DNA from 4 places in the Erwinia sp. HR93 genome. Region 4 is predicted to be linked to each of the others. Evidence: predicted binding sites of a transcription regulator. Region 4 holds the regulator's gene; each other region holds the start of a gene.

Region 1 (3,290 bases), 650 kb from region 4:
CGCTAACGCCGATAATTAAAATGACCGAGGTCAGAATCAAATTCTGCGCTTTGCTGTAATCCACTTTAGATTCGATTAACACACGGATCCCGGATGTTCCAATAACGCCATACAGCAGTAAAGAGACACCTCCCATCACCGGAACCGGGATGATCTGAATCGCCGCCGCCAGCTTCCCTACGCAGGAGAGCAAAATAGCAAACAGCGCCGCGCCGCCTATCACCCACGTGCTATAGACCCGAGTTATCGCGAGCACGCCAATATTTTCACCATAGGTGGTATTCGGCGTTGAACCGAAGAAGCCTGAGAGGAACGTTGAAAGCCCGTTTGCGAACATAGAGCGATGCAAACCGGGATCGCGCACTAAATCTTTTTTCACGATATTCGCCGTCACCACCAAATGCCCGACGTGCTCTGCAATAACCACCAGCGCCGCAGGTAACACCGTGAGTATGGCAAACCATTCAAAGCGCGGCGTATAGAAAGTCGGCAGCGCGAACCAGTGCGCCTCGCGTATTGGCGTAATATCGACTACACCCATCGCGAAAGAGAGCGCATAGCCCGTTAGAACCCCAATAAGGATAGGGATAATGGCCAGAAATCCGCGAAATAACACCGCGCCCAGTACCGTTACCGCGAGCGTGGTCAGGGAAATCGTCACCGCGGTGGTATCTGCCATTTGCCCCTGCGCGGGCAGTAGCCCGGCCATATTCGCCGCCACGCCTGCCAGTTCCAGCCCGATAACGGCGACGATAGCGCCCATCGCCGCAGGCGGGAACATAACGTCTATCCAGCCAGTGCCGGCTTTTTTTACAATCAGTGCCACCAGGCAGAACAGCGCTCCGCAAACAATAAATCCGCCCAGCGCCAGTTCATATCCCATCGGTAATAGCAGCAGCACGGGCGAGATAAATGCAAAGCTCGATCCGAGATAGGCGGGAATTTTTCCTTTACAGATAAATAAATAAAGTAGCGTCCCCAGCCCGTTAAATAGCAGCGCAGTGGCAGGATTGATATGAAACAGAATCGGCACCAGCACGGTGGAACCGAACATAGCGAAAAGATGCTGGAGGCTTAATGGGATGGTTTGTAAAAGCGGCGGACGTTCACTAACCCCAATAGCGCGGCGCGTCATAACTTTAATCCTCTGAGTGTGTAAACCAAGTCAGGCATATAGCCAAAAAAAAGCCGACTTATTAGTCGGCATATTTATTATTTGGTACCAAATATTTTATCACCGGCATCGCCGAGCCCTGGAATAATATAACCGTGGTTATCCAGCCCCCGATCGATAGACGCGGTATACAGCTCTACGTCCGGATGCGCTTTCTCCAGCGCCCGAATCCCTTCCGGGGCGGCGACCAGCACCAAAATTTTAATACTGGTGCAGCCGGCTTTTTTCAGCAGGTCAATAGTGGCAATCACTGAACCGCCCGTCGCCAGCATCGGGTCTACCACCAGCGCCATGCGTTCATTGATGTTGGATACCAGCTTTTGGAAATAAGGCACAGGCTCCAGCGTTTCTTCGTCGCGATACACACCGACTACGCTAATGCGCGCGCTGGGAACATTTTCCAGTACGCCTTCCATCATACCGAGACCGGCGCGCAAAATAGGCACCACGGTAATTTTCTTACCCTTAATCTGATCGATCTCAACCGGGCCGTTCCAGCCTTCAATCGTGACTTTTTCGGTCTCCAGATCCGCCGTGGCTTCATATGTCAGCAGGCTGCCTACTTCAGAGGCGAGTTCGCGAAAACGCTTGGTGCTGATGTCATTTGCGCGCATCAATCCCAGCTTGTGTTTAACCAGCGGGTGTTTCACTTCCACGATCTTCATACTCTTTCTCCCCAAAAGATGGCAGCCACAAAAAAAATCGCCGGATTATACCGCTTTTTCTCGGCTGCGCCATATGCAATGCCGTGACCGGGATCAAGTTTGCTTAGGATCACTATAGAGTATTTACCTCACCCCGCCGGGAAGCGAACAATAAAATCGGGTTCGCAAAACCCATGCCACAGAGAGTAATAACTAGCTCGCAAACGTTTGCGTTCACTGTTAAACTCGGGCGCACTGCCAACCGCATGGAGATTGCCGTGACCGACAAAACCGCTCTCAGCTACAAAGACGCCGGCGTGGATATCGACGCCGGCAATGCGCTGGTCGAAAGAATCAAAGGCGCCGTTAAAAAAACGCGCCGCCCGGAAGTGATGGGCGGCCTCGGCGGTTTCGGTGCCCTGTGCGCCCTGCCGCAGAAATACCGGGAGCCGGTGCTGGTGTCCGGCACCGACGGCGTCGGCACCAAACTGCGCCTGGCAATGGATTTACAGCGCCATGAAACCATCGGCATCGACCTGGTTGCCATGTGCGTTAACGATCTTATCGTCCAGGGCGCAGAGCCGCTGTTCTTTCTCGATTACTACGCCACCGGCAGGCTGGACGTCGACACCGCGGCCAGCGTCATTCACGGCATTGCCGAAGGCTGCCTTCAGGCTGGCTGCGCGCTGGTAGGCGGTGAAACGGCGGAAATGCCCGGTATGTACGGCGGAAGCGATTACGATATTGCGGGCTTTTGCGTCGGGGTGGTTGAAAAAGCCGATATTATCGATGGCAGCCGCGTGGCGCACGGCGATGTGTTACTCGCGCTCGGCGCCAGCGGCCCGCATTCCAACGGCTACTCGCTGATAAGGAAAATTATTGACGTCAGCGGCTGCTCGCCGCTGGACGAGCGCCTCGGCGACGCAACGCTTGCCGACAGCCTGCTGGCCCCAACTCGGATTTACGTTAAATCAATTTTAGCGCTGACCAATGCACTTAATGTCCACGCGATCGCGCATATCACCGGCGGCGGATTCTGGGAAAACATTCCCCGCGTACTTCCGGCGCACCTTGAGGCCGTCATTGATGAATCCTCGTGGCGGTGGCCTGAGGTATTCACCTGGCTGCAGCGGGCCGGCAATGTCAGCCGCCGCGAAATGTATCGCACCTTCAATTGCGGTGTGGGAATGATTATCGCCCTGCCCGCCGATGCTGCAGATGCCGCCCTGCACCTGTTAACCGAACTGGGTGAAAACGCGTGGCAAATCGGTAAAATACGCGCATCTGATTGCGGACCGCGCGTGGTAATTGAATAATGAAAAAAATCATTGTGCTGATTTCCGGTACCGGCAGCAATCTGCAGGCTATTATCGACGCCTGCGCGCAGGGGCGCATTCAGGCAACGGTGCAGGCCGTGTTCAGCACCAGGAGCCATGTTCAGGGACTTGAGCGCGCGCGTGATGCGAATATTC
Region 2 (3,290 bases), on a different contig from region 4:
TATTATAAATTTTCAACATCTGAAGATTCCATGTTAAACGGTGGATAACCAAACGCTATATCTTACCCATAATTCACTCGGGAAGCAGCACGCGTTGCAAGGTTAACCCGAACAGCGAGTTATGCTATAACAACTTCCTGACGCGCCCTGCTCTTTGGGGCCAGTGTACTGAACAACTCACAGGATGCATAAAATGGTTACTTTTCACACCAATCATGGTGACATCGTCATTAAAACCTTTGATGACAAAGCACCGCTCACCGTGAAGAACTTTCTCGATTATTGCCGCGAAGGATTTTACAACAACACCATTTTCCATCGCGTCATTAATGGATTTATGGTTCAGGGCGGCGGTTTTGAGCCGGGTATGAAGCAAAAATCCACTAAAGATCCTATTCAGAATGAAGCCAACAATGGCCTGAAAAATACGCGCGGCACGCTGGCAATGGCGCGTACTCAGGCACCGCACTCTGCAACCGCGCAGTTTTTTATCAACGTAGCTGATAACGACTTTTTGAACTTCAGCGCGGAAAGTTTGCAGGGCTGGGGCTACTGCGTGTTCGCCGAAGTCGTGGAAGGCATGGACGTCGTCGATAAAATTAAAGGGGTTTCCACGGGCCGCAGCGGTATGCATCAGGACGTGCCTAAAGAAGACGTGATTATCGAAAGCGTTACCGTTAGCGAATAATCGTGGCGACGCTGTTTATCGCAGATCTTCATCTCTGCGTGGAAGAACCGGCGATTACCGCCGGTTTTTTACGCTTTCTGGCGCGTGAGGCGGGAAGTGCCGACGCGCTGTACATTCTGGGTGATTTATTTGAGGCCTGGATTGGCGATGACGATCCTAATCCCTTACACCGTGAAGTTGCCGACACGCTAAGAGCGCTGGCACTGCACGGGCTACCTATTTATTTTATACACGGTAATCGCGATTTCCTGTTGGGTGGACGCTTTGCCCGTGAAAGCGGCATGCATCTTCTGCCACAGGAGCAAGTCGTGGATCTCTATGGCCGCCGTATTCTCATCATGCACGGCGACACGCTGTGTACCGACGATATCGGCTATCAGGCTTTTCGCGCCCGCGTGAATCAGCGCTGGCTGCAGAAACTCTTTCTCTCACTGCCGCTCTTTATACGTCGCCGCATCGCTGCGCGCATGCGCGCCGGAAGCAAAATGGCCAATAGCGAAAAAACGCAGGCCATCATGGACGTGAATCAACAGGCGGTCATCGACGCGATGGAGAAAAATCGTGTGCAGTGGCTGATTCACGGGCATACGCACCGCCCGGCAATACACAGGCTGGAGATAAACGAGCAGATATATCAACGCGCGGTCCTCGGCGCGTGGCACCAGCGGGGATCGATGATTAAAGTCACGCCGCAGGATATCGAACTGCTCGAATTTCCTTTCTAGAATGCTTTTGCGCCGCCTTAGGCCTTCCCCTACAATAGCGTTTTTAACCGGGATATAACATTATGAAATCCGCGTCGGAAACGCTACTCAGCGCGGGCGGCATTCTCCTGCTGGCGTTTCTTTCCTGCCTGCTGCTGCCAGCGCCCACCCTCACGCCGGCCCTTGCGCAGCGCCTTATCGGTTTCTTCCATTTAATGGATATGAATCAACTCTACACGCTGCTGTTTTGCGTCTGGTTTTTGCTACTTGGTACGGTTGAATTTCTAGTTATTCGCTTTATCTGGCGCCGCTGGTTTGCCTTAACCTGAATAATAAACGGCGCCTTTTAGGGTGATATTTATTCACGCAACCGTTTTCCTTGCCATTATGTCATGGTATTCTGCCGCCTGCCCTTTTACGATCCGCCGCTGTTGTTTTGCCATACAGGAGCTACTGGACGCATGCCTTTTCATCCACGCATCGCTATCGTTATGGGTTCACAGAGCGACTGGAGCACCTTATGTTTCGCCGCTGACATTCTGAATGAACTCGATATTGCCCATCACGTTGAAATCGTTTCAGCACATCGCACGCCGGACAAACTCTTTCGCTTCGCCGAAGAGGCACCCGCGCAAGGCTTCCAAGTTATTATCGCCGGCGCCGGCGGCGCGGCGCATTTGCCCGGCATGTTGGCGGCTAAAACATTAATTCCCGTACTGGGCGTACCGGTACAAAGCGCGGCGCTCAGCGGCGTAGATAGCCTGTACTCCATTGTACAAATGCCGCGCGGCGTCCCGGTCGGTACGCTTGCTATCGGCAAAGCCGGCGCGGCTAACGCCGCCTTGCTGGCAGCGCAAATTCTGGCGCTACACGATGATAAACTGCATCAGCGCCTGACCGCATGGCGCCAGCGCCAAACCGATGAAGTCCTCAATCATCCCGATCCGCGCGAGGAGAGATAATGCAGGTTTGTGTCCTGGGTGACGGTCAGCTAGGCCGCATGTTGCGTCAGGCGGGCGAACCGCTTGGCATTAGCGTCTGGCCGATTGGTCCTGACGCCCGTGCAGAAACTATCCCCTGGCGGCAAAGCGTGATAACCGCTGAAATTGAACGCTGGCCGGAAACCGCGCTGACCCGTGAACTGGTGACGCATAGCGCTTTTGTTAACCGCGATGTCTTCCCCATCATCGCCGATCGTCTCACGCAAAAACGGCTTTTTGAGAGACTGAACTTGCCAACCGCCCCCTGGCTGCCGCTAAATAGCGGCGATAACTGGCCGCAAATATTCAGCCAGCTCGGCGAACAGGTGGTGGTTAAACGGCGCACTGGCGGTTACGACGGACGCGGCCAGTGGCGGCTACAGTTCTCCGGGGCATCATTACTACCTCATGACTGCTACGGCGCATCTATCGTCGAGAAGGCGATTTGCTTTAGCGGCGAAGCGTCGCTTATCGGGGCCAGAGGGCGCGGTGGAAAGCTCATTTTTTATCCGCTCACGCTGAATCTCCATCAGGACGGTATTTTGCGCGCCAGCGTCGCCCACCCGTTTCCTGACGCCACGCTGCAGCGCCAGGCGCAGGAACTGCTGGGCCGCCTCTTAACCGAGCTGGACTATGTCGGCGTCATGGCAATGGAGTGTTTTATCACACCGGATGGGTTGCTTATTAACGAACTGGCACCGCGCGTACACAACAGCGGGCACTGGACGCAAAACGGCGCATCGCTCAGCCAGTTTGAGCTTCACCTGCGCGCGATTCTCGATCTCCCGCTACCTACCCCCATCGTCGATGCGCCAACGGCGATGATTAACCTGATTGGCACGCCGAAAGAGGCGGCATGGCTGCGGCTGGGACGGGTGCATTTACACTGGTATGACAAAGAAGTGCGCCCCGGCCGCA
Region 3 (3,290 bases), 2.1 Mb from region 4:
ACTAGGGGCATTTTATACCATCGTCGGTACGCTGATTGGCAGATTGCGGGACGGCGAACTTCGCCGGGTAGTAAGGCGCGGCTAGCTGCGCTCGGGCATAGCGGTTAATGGCACCCGGCGCGGCGGTGGAAAGGCGCTTCAGGCACGTCGCAAAAGGCTCTGTATCGGCCAGCGTATAAAAGTATTGCTGAGCTACTCCCCCTGTTCGTGAGGGAGCGTGATGCGATAACTACTCTTAAGCCATCATTGCCGGCCACTCGGGCGGCATATTATTCATGGATTCAATCAATAAATCTTTAAGATGCACCCAGATAAGCGGGAAATTGATACTGACTCCCAATAGCCCGGTAGCGAACCAGCATGAAGCGGCGATACCAATACCGCTGGCGAAAAACGCCATTACACCGTGATCAAATTTACGAAGCTGAATATTTAACGTACTTGCGATAAACATCAATAGCGCACTCGTTAACTGCCAGCGCATTAGAACAATGCCAGTGGTAAGCGTAGCCATGGGGCTTAATCCTCAAAGCGAACTTATTACGGATACGCGACATATAGCAAAGCCCTGCTTCCGAATACCGGAGCATCAATGACCTGAGGCCGCGTGGGGAATAAGTCGTTACAAAAATGTAATATCAGTTTATGTTGCATTCAACATGTGAACTATATCACATTTGTCGATTAATTCACCAGATGGCAGCGCGACTTTTAGGCCTAAAAGAGAAGTTCAGTTGAGGGCGGCCCACAGAATTAGGCGCGTTGACGGTAATCGGTAGGGGTGCGATCGAATTCGCGGCGAAAAACGCGTGAAAAAGTCTGCTGCGACACATATCCAAAATCCATCGCGATATCAAAAATAGGTCGCTGCGTGGTCCGCAAGGCTTCGGCGGCCATCGCGAGGCGCCGCTGGCGGATATATTCGCCCAGCGTTTGATGCATCACGGTGCGAAACATACGCTGCAAATACCATTTGGAGTAACCGGATTTCTTCGCAACCACATCAATATTCATAGGCTGGTCGATATGATCGTCGATCCATTCGGTTAACGTCTGAATAATTTCATGATGTGACATTATTATCCTCTCATCAGGTTTCCAACAGGTACAGGGGCGGAGTATAATTCCTCAAGCTAACTTGAGGTAAAGTTAATTTTGGAAAATAAATTATCCCGCCCTAAAAACCGCCTGAAAGCGCTGCTGACGCCGGGCGAAGTGGCGCAGCGCAGCGGCGTCGCCGTTTCAGCGCTGCATTTCTATGAAAGTAAAGGGCTTATTCGCAGCCAGCGTAACGCCGGGAATCAGCGCCGCTATACGCGCGACGTATTACGCTATGTGGCGATCATTAAGATAGCGCAGCGAATAGGCATTCCGTTAGCCACGGTGGGCGAGGCTTTCAGCATGTTACCGGAAGGCCACACGCTCAGCGCAAAAGAGTGGAAAGCGCTCTCTTCACGCTGGCGGGATGAGCTGGAGCGGCGCATTCATACGCTAATATCGTTACGCGATGAGCTGGATGGGTGCATTGGCTGCGGCTGCCTTTCGCGGCGCGACTGTCCGCTGCGTAACCCTGACGACACGCTGGGCAGCCAGGGAACGGGCGCGCGTTTACTAAAAGATATCGATAATTAATCGCTAATCCCTATAAAGAATTAATGAATTTCACCTGGAAGTTATTTTGTCGCTAAAGGGACAGTGATTACCCCAAAACATCGGCCGGATTCCATAAAAGAGAACGTTTGCGTTACTAGCGGTGACAAAATCATCAGGCGTACGACTTTTTGCAAAATACCGGCAAAGTTAAGTTGAAAATCGCTACCGTAACGCTAGATAATCGTTTGCCTTCGCGTTAACGCGTTTTTTTAACCATCGAGTTAATCGTTTGCGTCGGCTGAAGTTGACGCCAGAAGCGATGGCATGGCGAATAAAATGCATGGCGCTTTTGCATGCTGTGCAGCACTGTAATCTTCATTCAGGGGAATTCTTTATGACAACGCCAACCGCGCGTACCGGCGGTGTATTTGAACGCTGGTTTCATCTTTCCGCACGCGGCAGCTCGGTTCGTCAGGAAATGGTGGCAGGCCTGACCACCTTTCTGGCGATGGTCTATTCGGTGGTCGTAGTACCAGGCATGCTGGGGAAAGCGGGATTCCCTCCTGCCGCGGTTTTTGTCGCCACCTGCCTGGTCGCCGGCGTTGGATCTATCGCCATGGGGATATGGGCCAATCTACCCCTGGCGATTGGCTGCGCCATTTCTCTCACCGCATTTACGGCATTTAGCCTGGTGATGGGGCAGCACATGAGCATCCCGGTTGCACTGGGCGCCGTTTTTTTGATGGGCGTGCTGTTTACGCTAATCTCTGCGACCGGCATTCGTGGCTGGATCCTGCGTAATTTACCGATGGGCGTCGCGCACGGTACCGGAATTGGCATTGGGCTCTTCCTGTTACTGATTGCGGCGAACGGCATTGATTTAGTGGTAAAAAACCCGCAGGACGGCCTGCCGGTTGCGCTGGGCAATTTCACCAGCTTTCCAACCATCATGACATTACTGGGGCTGGCGGCAATCGTTGGGCTTGAGAAACGCCGCGTACCGGGTGGCATCCTGCTCACCATTGTGGTTATTTCGCTGCTGGGGCTGGCGTTCGATCCGGCGGTCCATTTTCACGGTATCTTCGCTATGCCTTCTCTGCATGATGAACAGAGCGCTTCGCTGATTGGAACGCTGGATATTGCCGGCGCGCTGAACCCGCTGGTATTGCCGAGCGTACTGGCTCTGGTAATGACGGCAGTGTTTGATGCGACCGGAACAATTCGCGCCGTAGCCGGGCAGGCAAACCTTCTGGATAAAGACGGGCAAATCATTGACGGCGGGAAAGCGCTAACCACGGACTCCATGAGCAGCGTGCTCTCCAGTCTATTGGGGGCTTCTCCTGCGGCGGTGTATATCGAATCTGCCGCAGGTACGGCGGCTGGTGGTAGAACCGGGCTGACGGCTGTCACGGTCGGCGTGCTCTTTTTGCTTATTTTATTTCTCTCGCCGCTTTCCTGGCTGGTGCCGGCTTATGCCACGGCCCCGGCGTTAATGTATGTTGGGCTATTAATGCTGAGCAATGTGGCGAAAATTGATTTTAGTGATTTCGTTGATGCGATGTCTGGCCTTATCACCGCGGTGTTTATTGTTTTTACCGGCAATATTGTCACGGGTATTATGTTGGGCTTTGCGTCGCTGACGATAGGCCGCATTATCGCCGGCGAATGGCGTAAATTGAATATTGGCACGGTCATTA
Region 4 (3,290 bases):
CTCTGTTTATACGCCGGCATCGCGATGTGGAACTCACGGCAGCGGGCGTTTATTTTCTTAAAGAGGGGCGTTCTGTTATCAAAAAAATGCAGGCAACGCGTCTGCAGTGTCAGCAAATCGCCAACGGCTGGCGCGGTCGTCTTTCCATTGCGGTAGATAATATTGTTAAACCTGCGCGAACCCGCCAGTTAGTGCTGGATTTTTATCGGCATTTTCCCGATGTAGAACTGTGTTTGTCGAAGGAGGTTTTCAATGGCGTTTGGGATGCGCTGGCGGATGAACGCGTTGAAGTGGCTATTGGTGCCACTCAGGCGGTCCCCGTTGGAGGGCGCTATGCGTTCCGTGATATGGGAGCACTGCGCTGGCGATGCGTAGTTTCTCATCTTCATCCTTTGGCACACTCAAGGCAAAAACTCAGTGATGAACAGCTTCGACCGTGGCCGTCACTGGTACTGGAAGATACTTCGCGGACATTGCCGAAACGCGTGACGTGGCTATTAGATAACCAGCGGCGTATCGTCGTGCCCGACTGGGCATCGGCGGCAGATTGTATCAATGCCGGGCTGTGTACTGGAATGGTTCCTGCCCATATGGCGCAGCCGTGGATTGAGAGCGGGGACTGGCGCGTTTTGCAACTGGAAAACCCCTTCCCGGATGCGGCTTGCTGTGTAAGCTGGCGGCAGGATAATCCGTCTCCGGCCCTGAACTGGCTATTAGCCTATCTGGGCGATAGTGAGACATTAAATCACGAATGGCTACGGGAGCCCTGAATAGAGCTCCGGAATCGTTACTGGCGGCGATAATCGCGGAAGGGACCATCGGCCACAGAACGGCGTTCTACCAGCCGTGGATGCACTTCAATTGTCTTTGATTGTTCGCGTTTATTAATAATGCGATCGAGCAGCATATTAAATGCCGTTTCGCCCAAAGAGTCTTTTGGCTGATGCACCGTGGTCAGCGCGGGCGTAAAGTAGCGGGCGTTGCGGACGTTATCATAACCAATAATGGAAATATCCTGTGGAACACGCAATCCCATTTCATCCGCCGCGCAGATGGCGCCCATTGCCATAATGTCGCCACCGCAGAATATTGCGGTGGGGCGCTGCGGTTTTGAAAGAATTTGCTGCATTGCCCGATAGCCGGACTCTGGTTCAAAATCACCTTGCACAATCCAGTCTTCATTCACTGTGATTTGAGCCTCTTCCAGCGCCTTCATAAATCCAGCTAGCCTCCCGGCACCGGTGTTACGATGCAGGGAGCCGGGGATCGCGCCAATATCGCGATGCCCGCGTTCAATTAAATAGCGCCCGGCTATATAACCGCCAGAGAAGGAGTTATCGACGACGGAGTCAGTAAAGTCGGCTTTGGCTTCGCCCCAGTCCATGACCACCATTGGAATATGACGATACTCTTCAAGCGTTGCGAGTAAGGGATGTGGGTATTCGGAGCACATAACCAATAGTCCATCGACGCGCTTTTGCGCCATCATAGATAAGTAAGCCCGCTGTTTTTCCAAATTATTCCAGGCGTTACCCAGAATAAGCGTGTAGCCTTTGGCAAAGCAGTTTTTTTCCACGCCTTCAATGATTTCAGCGAAATAAGGCGCTTCACTGCTGGTGGCAAGCAGACCTATTGTTTTCGTGTGATTCACTTTCAGGCTGCGCGCTACGGCGCTGGGGGAATAATGCAGTTCTTTAATTGCTGTCCAAACCGCGTTTCGCGTCTCTTCTGCAACGAAGCGAGTTTTGTTAATTACGTGAGATACGGTAGTGGTGGAAACGTTTGCGCGCTTAGCGACATCTTTAATGGTGGCCATCAGGCGTTTCTCCCAGCCATAGCGTATTCTCCTGAAAATGGGGTTAAACGTTTGCTAAGCCTGATTTACACCGAATAGCAGATATCACGGAAGTTCAGGCGAAGGAAACAGGGAATCAACAAATAATTAGCGGAGGATTTTGTCCGATCTATAGCAAAAGGGGAAGAGGCAAATTGCGCAACCGATGAATTCCAGTAAGATTTACGCTATTTTTATGGGGAATAGCGTAATAGACGCTGAAATAAGAGAATAACCAAAGGAGCTGACAATATGAACGCTGAATTAAAATACGCATTAATTACGACCATAGCCGCATTAGGCGTTATCGTCATTGGTGCGTTAACTGCCGTTACTCATTAATTATTGACCAGGCCAGTGAGCGTTGCCGCTGGCCCGGTCATTGTTCATTCACTGCGCGCACAGCTATTTTTTTGAAATAGCTGTCTCCCGAGTTCCTCAATATTATTGCCGCTTATGCAATACTGTTTTGTCGCTTACAACTCTTTAACTTTTCTGTATGCCCTGACATCATATGCGCGACATAGCGACGATGTCGCCTAAATCATCAACGTGTTGGGGCTATAAATTTCACTTCAGCGCCTGATACATCCAGAGAGTCAATCATGAAATTAAATTATCCTTTGCTGGCGCTTGCCGTCGGCGCATTTGGCATTGGAACAACTGAATTTTCTCCAATGGGCCTGTTGCCCACTATCGCGGAAGGCGTCGGGGTTTCTATTCCAGTTGCAGGAATGCTGATTAGCGCATATGCCATTGGAGTTATGTTTGGCGCGCCGCTGATGACGTTACTTCTATCTCACAGAGCCAGGCGCAGCGCGCTGCTATTTCTAATGGGGATTTTCACCCTTGGGAACATACTGTCAGCGATTGCGCCGAATTATACGCTGCTGTTGATTTCGCGCATTATCACCAGTTTGAATCATGGGGCATTTTTTGGTTTAGGTTCAGTGGTGGCTGCCGGTCTTGTGGCAAAAGAAAAACAGGGAAGCGCGGTGGCGACCATGTTTATGGGGCTGACGATTGCAAATATTGGCGGGGTACCAGCAGCAACGTGGCTAGGGAATACGATAGGCTGGCGAATGTCTTTTCTGGCAACCGCAGGATTGGGCGTATTGGCGATGATAGGCCTGTGGGTCTCTCTGCCTAAGGGAGGAGAAGGGGTGAGGCCTGATGTGCGACGCGAGCTTGCAGTCATGCTGCGCCCGCAGGTGCTAACCGCGCTGCTCACTACGGTATTAGGCGCAGGGGCGATGTTTACGCTGTATACCTATATCGCTCCGGTCTTACAGCGAGTGACTCACGCCAGCGCAGGATTTATTACTGGTATGTTAGTACTCATTGGTATTGGTTTTTCTTTAGGGGCGGCGCTTGGAGGAAAATTCTCTGACAGGTCGATTGCAGGCACGTTAAAAGCATTTCTATTACTGTTATGATCATTATGTCGGTAATCCCA

Evidence for each region. Region 4 encodes PurR, which represses purine synthesis genes. Its sites were predicted from a motif close to CANGCAAACGTTTGCNTG; they were not measured.
Region 1: purM (phosphoribosylformylglycinamidine cyclo-ligase) is a predicted target of PurR. The motif match lies at 2,036-2,053, and genes of this name have one in related genera.
Region 2: purE (5-(carboxyamino)imidazole ribonucleotide mutase) is a predicted target of PurR. The motif match lies at 1,756-1,773, and genes of this name have one in related genera.
Region 3: SFA31_RS05235 (NCS2 family permease) is a predicted target of PurR. The motif match lies at 1,729-1,746, and genes of this name have one in related genera.

What each region holds. Positions count from the first base shown of each region.
Region 1 is NZ_JAXUDP010000001.1:3,894,836-3,898,125, forward strand. Features, by position in the region: gene uraA (uracil permease) at 1-1,135, opposite strand, end outside; gene upp (uracil phosphoribosyltransferase) at 1,213-1,839, opposite strand; gene purM (phosphoribosylformylglycinamidine cyclo-ligase) at 2,097-3,134, shown strand; gene purN (phosphoribosylglycinamide formyltransferase) at 3,134-3,290, shown strand, end outside.
Region 2 is NZ_JAXUDP010000002.1:29,837-33,126, forward strand. Features, by position in the region: gene cysS (cysteine--tRNA ligase) at 1-19, opposite strand, end outside; gene ppiB (peptidylprolyl isomerase B) at 194-688, shown strand; gene lpxH (UDP-2,3-diacylglucosamine diphosphatase) at 691-1,413, shown strand; gene SFA31_RS18585 (DUF1158 domain-containing protein) at 1,476-1,721, shown strand; gene purE (5-(carboxyamino)imidazole ribonucleotide mutase) at 1,854-2,354, shown strand; gene purK (5-(carboxyamino)imidazole ribonucleotide synthase) at 2,351-3,290, shown strand, end outside.
Region 3 is NZ_JAXUDP010000001.1:1,104,609-1,107,898, forward strand. Features, by position in the region: gene SFA31_RS05215 (ABC transporter permease) at 1-85, shown strand, start outside; gene SFA31_RS05220 (YjcB family protein) at 236-514, opposite strand; gene soxS (superoxide response transcriptional regulator SoxS) at 754-1,077, opposite strand; gene soxR (redox-sensitive transcriptional activator SoxR) at 1,156-1,632, shown strand; gene SFA31_RS05235 (NCS2 family permease) at 1,988-3,290, shown strand, end outside.
Region 4 is NZ_JAXUDP010000001.1:3,242,453-3,245,742, reverse strand. Features, by position in the region: gene punR (DNA-binding transcriptional activator PunR) at 1-770, shown strand, start outside; gene purR (HTH-type transcriptional repressor PurR) at 788-1,816, opposite strand; gene SFA31_RS15160 (YnhF family membrane protein) at 2,087-2,176, shown strand; partial or broken gene SFA31_RS15155 (MFS transporter) at 2,440-3,290, shown strand, end outside.